Regions from separate parts of the Paenibacillus sp. TC-CSREp1 genome, predicted to be linked through region 1. Evidence: riboswitches for the same ligand, from Rfam matches in the RefSeq annotation. Region 1 holds a riboswitch; each other region holds the start of a gene.

Region 1 (3,164 bases):
CCGAGCACCCCAGTAGCTGTCCCCACCAGCGCACGTGAAACTGGAATCAGAGCAACAATTAATATGATAAAAGGTACAGAACGTAAGATGTTAACAATGACAGACAAAACAACATAGGTTACTCGAGATCTGGCTGATGCGGATCGCCCTGTCATGAACAGAATTACACCAAGCGGCAGACCAAGCAGAACGGTGAACAAGCCGGATGCGGCCAAAATTTGTAACGTCTCAATCGAGGCGGTGCCAACCTCATCCCAGTTTACTTTTGAAAAATCCATTAACGAAGCACCTCCACATCAAGTCCTTCTGCAGCAAGCTCGGATAACGTCTGCTCAATGGCTTGAACATCGCCCTCGAATCTTACAGTTAATTGACCATAGGGAACTTGCTTGATCGTAGAGATTGTGCCCTGCAGAATGGCAAAATCCACGCCGGTTTTGCGAACCGTTCTGGATAAAATCGCTTCATACGTTTTGTTTCCCAAAAACGACACTTTCACCAGCTTGGATGATACACCTGTTCCGAGCTCCGTTCCGGCATTCGCAAGCACCATTTCTTCCAGCGCCAGTCCACCTTCACGATCACGACTCACAAAATCCCGAGTTATCGCATGCTGCGGCTTCAGGAACACTTCAGTTACCGGCCCTTGCTCTACAATGCCACCTTGATGGATTACTGCCACCCGGTCGCAGATGGTCTGAATCACATGCATCTCGTGCGTGATAAGCACAATCGTCAGATTATACTTTTCGTTGATATCCAGGAGCAGCTTCAGAATTGAATTCGTTGTCTGCGGGTCAAGCGCAGAGGTCGCCTCATCACAGAGAAGCACACTTGGATCACTTGCAAGCGCTCGTGCTATGCCAACCCGCTGTTTCTGTCCGCCCGATAGCTGTGCCGGATATTTGCTGCTGTGCTGCTCCAGACCGACCAAAGCCAGCATCTCCTTCACCTTGCGGTCAATCGCATCCTTGGGTGTATTCACCAGCTTTAACGGAAAAGCAACGTTATCGTACACTGTGGCAGAAGACAACAGATTGAAATGCTGAAAAATCATGCCGATCTTGCGTCTTTGCTGCTGAAGTTCACTTTTGCCAAGCTCCGTCAGGTTAACGCCATCCACCCACACTTCGCCTGCTGTCGGACGTTCCAGCAAGTTAATGCAACGAATCAATGTGCTTTTCCCCGCACCCGAGTGGCCAATAACGCCGAATATTTCACCCTTCTGGATGCTTAGATCAAGCTCTGACAACGCCGTGGTTGTCTTTCCACGCCTGCCATATGTTTTGGTTAATCCAACCAGTTCTATCAATAGTACGGCTCCTTCCCCATCACCTACATATATCTTTACCCGAAGGAAGGGAAAACTCCCCTTTTTACGCGAAAAAAGAGCCCTTTGCAGATACAAAGATGGCTCTTCACGTGAAATGACCTTCTCATCTGCCAAAATCATATTCACTATGATTCTGTAGGAATTAGCACCTAACATCTGTAATGAAACACATTCATGTCATCAGCACAGATCGGTTGCCGGGCTTCATCGGGCCTGTCCCTCCGCCACTCTCGATAAGAGAAATATAATGTTTTGTAGAATTATATAGGTTATTGTAGTTCATCATATATAATGATCGAACTGCATCAAATATTACATCATTAAACTGCATTAAATGCTACAATATCAAAACTGTATTAAATAGTGCATTTTAGATAAATAACAAATCCATGTAAGTTTCTGATCTGCAACTCAGTATAGTCCAAGTATTCCGATTTGTCAAAGGGTATTATTTCATTAAGCTACTGTGGTAAACGAGTAAAAGCTTGATGCCATTATCGCCTCATGCCTTGTTTACGCCAGATTCGAGTGATATATCGATATGCCGTGTGCAGAGTTTCACAGACCATATCCACACCCTGCTGCATCTCCAGCAGATGCTGATCCAGATCCTCCAGCTTGACTTTCCCCTTCATCGTCTGATGCAGCTGCCATAGATCGTCCTGCATTTCAGAGTTCATGTAATGAATCTCCATATTGCGCCGCTTGCGGAGCCTGCTCATGGGTTCACGATAATTTTCCTTGATCTTGATTAATTGCAATGCAAGTGCATGGTGTTCCCGATGATAATCAAATTGCCTAAGTACCGTATAATAAGAGAAATGCACCTTCGTCTTTGAAGTATTCAACTGGAATATTTCATTCAAAACGGTTCCCAGTTTGTCCAGGATGGCAAAGCAGCGAATAAATGCATCCTTATAAAAATAAACATAACGCGCATACTCCGCCTTTTCGGCAGAGGTCATATCTTCGGTAGAGCCGGCAACCACTTTTTTACGAAAATGGGCTGCTGCAAAATAACTCTGCTCCAATTCATCCAATGACGATATCAGCCCTTGCGTCCAGATATAAAGCTTCCTGTAATCATGTTCCGGGTCATGGTCCACATGCATCTGGCGTTCAAATGAATCCAGCGTGTGTGCCATCGTATCCATCGCTTCCTTCAGAATACCCTGATTGACCCGCGGTTTCTCACCAAGTAACGTACGCAGCATAGATGTCCTCCTCTTTCCACTGATGATGCAAAATATATGATGTCACAGCTGCTGGACAGTCACTACCTCTCCCCAATAACCGCTGCAAATACTGTAATCATTATAACTTGGTTTAGGTTGCCCTGTTGATTCAAACATCAAACAAAAACAAAAGTCCACCTGCTCCAGTAATCTGTATCACCGAAGGGTGGACTTTCCAAATATAGTGCAGCCTGGCTGCAAGTGCAGGGTTAAAAGTGCAGGAACTGAATTCTTTTCTAAGATAGACAGCTGCTTCAGTTTAGAAGCGATTTACCGGGCGATACAGTTTGTACACCAGGAAGCTCATATACGTCAGCACACCGAATAATATAGCGATATCCAGCATATGTGCGAGTGCTACAAACATATACACCTCTGGGCGGTTAATCGTCCACATCATAAACATACCGATAACCACTTGCATCAAAATCAATATTACGGATAACACACCCAGCGTACGCAGCTCCCGATTATCCGGATGTTTGCGATACGCAAAATGTCCCAGAATTGCAATGACAATCACTAACGATGCCGCAGCAAGACGGTGAGCAAATGCTACAGCTACCCCTCCCGAAAGCTCAGGAACGATCTGTCCA
Region 2 (3,164 bases), on a different contig from region 1:
CAAGATTATGTATGTTCTGCTGCCTGTTATATATATAGCGGCGATGATGCCGAAAAATGTAGATGAAACTTTCGCACTTGGCGATATGCTGGGTAACGCTTCTGTTCTGTTGTTCGCCATCTTGCCTTTGATCCTGTTGATCATAAGCATGATACGTAAAAAAGGAGGCAAGCACGCATGATTTTCTTTCGCCTGCTGGGACGGATCGCTTGCGTTGTGACCATCCTGAGTCTACTCTCAGGCTGCTGGAGCAGTAGAGAGATCGAGGATTTGAGCTTGTACGTTGCGCTGGGTATTGACGTGGGTCAAGAAACCGAGTTTGAGAAAAAAATTGCGGAGCAGGGAGGACGTTATCCCAAGCTGGACAATGTAACAGCAACCGTTCAGATCGCCCCAGGGTACTCCAGTAGCCAAAAAAGTGAACAGCCCGGTTCACCTGCATCCGGTAAAACGTCCTATTTGAATGAACGACTTACCGGTGATTCCTTGCTGCAGATTTTCCGTCAGTTTGCCTTGCGCCGTGATCGCCCGCTCATTGGACATCACCTCAAGGTTATTGTGATTTCCAAGGATATTGCCAAAAAGTATGGGTTGGACCAGCTGCTGGATTTCATCCTGCGGGATAACGATATTCGCCCGAACTGTCTGGTACTGATCAGCCATCACCGGGCAGTGGATGTGCTAACCTCTAACGATCCATCACGCATTCCGGCGTTCTATCTCACCGGGATTACGAATAATTCTAACGTCTCCAACAAAATTCTGGAGCCTGTATCGCTCGCGAAGCTTGATGCCCAGATGCAATCCGGGTCGAGTTTTCTATTGCAGAATGTACTGAACTACAACGGGGAGGACAAGTTCTCGGGCGGCAGCATTTTTGATGCTAAAGACAAGAAATTTATTGGTGAGCTTAGTCAAACGGATCTGGAGGCCCTTTCCTGGCTCAGACCTAATCAAAAGGGCGGAGTCATCAAGACCTACAGCAAAGAAGGATTTACGGTGGTCTATGAGATCAAAAAGAAAAGAACAAAGATTATTCCGAAAGTGGATGGTGACAACATTTCATTCCACATTAAAGCCGAATCCGAGGGATGGATGATGGAGGATTGGCGATCCCCGGAGAAGGAGGAGAAGGGAGCGTATCGGGATGAACTGGAAAAGGATTTTGCAAAATTGGTCGAGCAGCAGATTAAGCAGATGCTGTATAAACTCCAGCATACGTATCAGGTGGATGTTGCCGATTTTCGGGACACGATTCGAATTAAATATCCGAAGACGTGGAAGAGGGTGAAGGATCACTGGGATGAGATATTTGCGAAGGTGCCCATCACATATGAGATCAAGACCAGAATTGTGAATCCGGGGTCTTCTACAGAGTAGCTTGTTGGAATAATGTAGGGGAGCATGGTAATGGAATACGACTCAGGTGTAATTCTATTTAAATGTTGACACATCAGGTGGCAGTCGATATAGTTATAAAAAATCATTTTCTTATCCAGAGAGGTGGAGGGACTGGCCCTTAGAAACCTCAGCAACAGATCTGAAGGATACTGTGCTAATTCCAGCGGGTGAAAGCCTGATAGATAGGAGCAGTTGTTTTTATTTGTCAGTAGAGGCGCACTCTTCGGGAAGAGTGGGTCTTTTTTGTTTGTTCTGGATGAAGAAGCAGGGAGTATGTCATATGGAGAATAACAGCGATAAAGGTCATTTTCAGCGCAAGATGCAAACGAGACATGTGGTCATGCTTTCGCTTGGCGGCGTCATCGGAACGGGATTGTTCCTCAGCTCGGGGTACACGATTCAGCAGGCGGGACCGCTCGGTACCATTTTATCCTATCTCATCGGGGCACTTGTTGTGTATCTGGTTATGCTCTGTCTGGGCGAATTATCAGTATATATGCCAGAGACGGGTGCATTCCACAGCTACGCAGCCAAATATATCGGCCCAGCTACAGGTTATACCGTTGCTTGGCTATACTGGCTGACCTGGACAGTCGCGTTGGGCTCTGAATTTACGGCAGCCGGGCTGCTGATGCAGCGCTGGTTCCCGTCCATAAATGTCTGGATCTGGAGCGGTCTGTTTGCTCTGATGATTTTTCTGTTTAATGCGTTCACGGTCAAACTGTTTGCCGAATCCGAATTTTGGTTTTCCTTGGTGAAGGTGATGACGATTGTGCTCTTTATTATTATTGGCGGTGCTGCCATGTTTGGGATTATTCCGATGGCAGATGCGTCTCCGGCGCCACTGTTTACCAACATTACAGCATCAGGTTGGTTTCCGCATGGAGCCACGGCCATATTAATGACAATGCTGGCAGTGAACTTTGCCTTTTCGGGAACAGAGCTGATTGGTATTGCTGCTGGCGAGACGGAAAACCCGGAAAAAAACATTCCAAAAGCCATTCATACGACATTATGGCGTCTGATTATTTTCTTTATCGGTACAATTGTCATTCTGTCTGCGCTGCTGCCAATGTCGGACGCAAGCGTGCTGGAGAGTCCATTTGTAGCCGTGATGGAACGGATCGGTGTTCCGTATGCGGCAGACATTATGAATTTTGTTATTCTAACAGCGATTCTGTCCGCAGCTAACTCGGGATTATATGCTTCCTCACGGATGTTATGGTCACTGGCAGATAAAAAGACCATTTCTCCATGGTTTGCCCGCTTGACCAAACGCGGTGTGCCGTTCAACGCGCTGGTGCTCAGCATGGCTGGCGGTGCACTGGCTTTGCTGTCCAGCATCATTGCACCTGGAACCGTGTATATTACACTTGTCTCTATCTCGGGTCTTGCTGTAGTGGCGGTATGGATGAGCATCAGCGTGTCTCAATATATGTTCCGCAGACAGTATCTGCGTGAAGGAAACAAAGTGCAGGATCTGGTTTACCGGACACCGCTATATCCAATCGTGCCTATCGTTTCATTTTTGCTGTGCCTGGCCTCCTGCATCGGCATTGCTTTTGATCCGACACAGCGAATTGCTTTATACTGCGGCATTCCATTCATTATTCTGTGTTATATCGTATATTACCTGACAGATCGTACGAAGAAGAAAAGAGGGTTGACCCCATGACTAAAATGGAGCAAACGAATGATATCAATGTAATTCAACGTATTCTGAACGACTATCCACTCATGATTCTGGACGGTGCACTGGCTAC
Region 3 (3,164 bases), on a different contig from region 1:
GCCCATCAGGTCGCGGTACGTTTCGAACGTTTCCGAAATTTTCACGGCATTCTCATAAATGTCACTGAAGTATTTTTGCAGCTGATCATCAATCAGACGCAGGTCTTTTTTGTTCAGGGTATTGATAACCTCTTTCTGAGGCCCCAGCACCTTTTTCAACCACAATATTTCACTTCGCAAACCGATAATTTCATTCAGATGTGATTTCTTGGTATGCATCAGAATGTCTTCTTCCAGCTTCTCGATGCGAGCTTCAATTCGGTCACCAACGGTGAAATAATTGTCTACAATCAAGTCAACCAGCAAATAGAGAAAGCGATCGGGACTGTTGATCTCCTGTTCCCACAGGATCGGCTTCAGCATCCGTAATTCACTGACCTTCTGTTTCGTTACACTGATAATGAAATGTCTGCCGAGAAACAGATTGACTGCCCGCAGAAAAATCTCTTCATCATCAAAGCGAATGCTGTTGATCACGATAAAATAATGATTTTCATAAATTTCAATCTTTGGACGCTGCTCCTCATCACTCAAGCAGTCCTCCACAGCCAGATCATGCATGGAGAACAGAGGCTGCAGCACAGCCAGATCATCCACGTCTGCATCGATCCAGTAAAAACCTTCAGCCGGTGGAGTCAGCGCTTGCTGGATATCATCCACCGGAATAAATACACCGTTATTAACCAACCGGATTTTCATGTAATCTACTCCTTCTGCACCCGCCATCGTGGCGGATTTCATCATTAATATGGGCGCAAAAGAACAGATCAGCCGGTCGGCAGCGAAGCCCGATGTACAGGTCTCCGCTTGTTTACGTTCAATCTATAATCAAACGGAAAAAACGGCCCGCTGCCGATGCTGATGTCCATTCTCTATGCAGTTGTTCGGAAATCGACTGCCAATTGGGCCTCGGGTCGCCATCCATTTAATATGTCACCTCTCACATAAGGGCTTATAAACACTTGTCTAGTATACCGCTGGTCCAGAGTGCTTTCAAGCGCAAAATGTGTCTATTTCGCGCTCTGAGGCAGTGTATGATTACGGAGTAGAATCGGTTCCGAATTCGGTATCAGAAACACCTAACTGCATCTTGACGTGAGGGCCTGAATGTTTTAAAGTAAAAGTTAATAAATTTGAATTATAATTGAATACAGCGAAATCTTATCAAGAGTAGGTGGAGGGACTAGCCCGATGAAACCCGGCAACCGGCGATATACCGCACGGTGCTAATTCTTGCAGCGACCAAGCATCCTCGTGGTGCTGTTGTAACTGAGAGATGAGAGAGGCGCATATCTGTTTACATATGACCTTTCTCGGAATCCGAGAGAGGTCTTTGTTGTATGCCCCAACTTCTCAGCAGTGATTTTCGCGGCAAATGTGATCTATGACGACCAAGGAGGAATCAACTCACCATGCCAATTAAAATTCCGGACACACTACCAGCTAAAGAAGTGCTTGAAGGGGAGAATATCTTTGTCATGGACGAAACGTCCGCATACAAGCAGGATATTCGTCCGCTGCGCATTGCTATTCTGAATCTGATGCCTACCAAAGAGACCACCGAAACACAATTGCTGCGTCTGGTGGGGAACACCCCCATTCAGGTGGATGTGGTGCTTGTGCATCCCAAATCTCATACCTCCAAAAATACGTCTCAGGAATATCTGGACATGTTCTACAAAACATTCGATGAGATTCAGCACCGCCGTTTCGACGGGATGATTATTACAGGTGCGCCGGTGGAGCAAATGGATTTTGAGGACGTTAATTATTGGAAGGAGATTCAGGAAATTTTTGAATGGACCAAAACCAATGTAACGTCGACCATGCATATCTGTTGGGCATCCCAGGCTGGTTTATACCACCATTTTGATGTACCCAAAGTTCCGCTGGATGAAAAATGTTTTGGAGTATTCCCGCATACGATCAACAAACCCCATGTTCCACTGCTCCGGGGATTTGATGAGGTGTTTAATGTGCCTCACTCTCGCCATACAGACGTAAGACGTGAGGATATCGAAAAAAACGACAGGCTTGAAATTTTAGCCGAGTCCGAGGAAGCAGGCGTATTTCTGGTAGCCACCAAGGATGGTAAGCAAATTTTTGCTACAGGACATGCCGAGTACGATCCGTTTTCTTTAAAATGGGAGTATGACCGTGATGTAGCCAAAGGATTGGATATCGCACTGCCTAAGCATTATTATCCGAACGATGATCCATCCCAACTCCCTCCGGCTACCTGGCGTGCACATGCCAACTTATTATTCTCTAACTGGCTCAATTACTATGTGTATCAGGAAACACCTTACGATATTGGTCCGCAAATCTAATCGTGATTACAGGAGGATGCAGTAATGGAAGATAACAAGTTGAAGATTGAAAGCCGTTTAGCTCAGATTGGGTCCATCAATGAACCCGTTACAGGAGCCGTTAACTTTCCGATTTATCAATCCACTGCGTTTCGTCACCCGAAGCTGGGACAAAGCACCGGGTTTGATTACATTCGTACAACCAATCCAACACGTAAAGTGCTGGAGGAGGCTGCAGCGGCACTGGAATCCGGTGATGCAGGTTTTGCCTGTAGCTCCGGTATGGCGGCGTTGCAAACGATCTTTGCGATGTTCAGCCAAGGAGATCATCTGATTGTTTCACTTGATCTGTACGGCGGAACATATCGACTGCTGGAACGAATTCTGTCTCGCTTTGGCGTAACGGCAAGTTACGTGGATACGAATGATCTGGAAGCGCTGGAGAAGGTGTACCAGCCAAATACCAAAGCTGTATTTATCGAGACACCAACCAATCCGCTTATGATGATCACGGACGTACAAGCCGTAGCTTCCTGGGCCAAAAGCCATAACCTGCTGACGATCGTGGACAACACATTGCTCACGCCGTTCTTCCAGCGTCCGATTGAACTTGGCGCAGACATTATCATTCACAGTGCTACCAAATATCTGGGCGGACATAATGATGTTCTCGCTGGACTTATTATTACCAAAGGTGAAGCTTTGTCTGCGGAAATGGCTTTCCTTCATAATTCGATTGGTGCGGTGTTATCGCCGAGTGATTCCTATCAATTGATGAAAGGCATGAAAACCCTTGCGCTTCGCATGGAGCGTCACGAATATAACGCGCTGACCATCGCGAAGTTCCTGCTGGAG

Evidence for each region. Region 1 has a riboswitch for S-adenosylmethionine ahead of ACQSGY_RS14425 (methionine ABC transporter ATP-binding protein). Riboswitches for the same ligand answer to the same signal wherever they lie in the genome.
Region 2: linked by a shared signal. The riboswitch ahead of mmuP (S-methylmethionine permease) and the one ahead of ACQSGY_RS14425 (methionine ABC transporter ATP-binding protein) in region 1 are both predicted to bind S-adenosylmethionine.
Region 3: linked by a shared signal. The riboswitch ahead of metA (homoserine O-acetyltransferase MetA) and the one ahead of ACQSGY_RS14425 (methionine ABC transporter ATP-binding protein) in region 1 are both predicted to bind S-adenosylmethionine.

The regions. Positions count from the first base shown of each region.
Region 1 covers NZ_JBNOKM010000008.1:262,611-265,774, forward strand. Annotated here, with positions in the region: gene ACQSGY_RS14420 (methionine ABC transporter permease) at 1-278, opposite strand, end outside; gene ACQSGY_RS14425 (methionine ABC transporter ATP-binding protein) at 278-1,312, opposite strand; SAM riboswitch class I at 1,434-1,573, opposite strand; gene ACQSGY_RS14430 (Cthe_2314 family HEPN domain-containing protein) at 1,828-2,547, opposite strand; gene ACQSGY_RS14435 (COX15/CtaA family protein) at 2,828-3,164, opposite strand, start outside.
Region 2 covers NZ_JBNOKM010000022.1:14,742-17,905, reverse strand. Annotated here, with positions in the region: gene ACQSGY_RS26115 (spore germination protein) at 1-181, shown strand, start outside; gene ACQSGY_RS26110 (Ger(x)C family spore germination protein) at 178-1,380, shown strand; SAM riboswitch class I at 1,489-1,590, shown strand; gene mmuP (S-methylmethionine permease) at 1,682-3,076, shown strand; gene mmuM (homocysteine S-methyltransferase) at 3,082-3,164, shown strand, end outside.
Region 3 covers NZ_JBNOKM010000003.1:305,001-308,164, forward strand. Annotated here, with positions in the region: gene corA (magnesium/cobalt transporter CorA) at 1-699, opposite strand, end outside; SAM riboswitch class I at 1,159-1,283, shown strand; gene metA (homoserine O-acetyltransferase MetA) at 1,413-2,330, shown strand; gene ACQSGY_RS06245 (aminotransferase class I/II-fold pyridoxal phosphate-dependent enzyme) at 2,355-3,164, shown strand, end outside.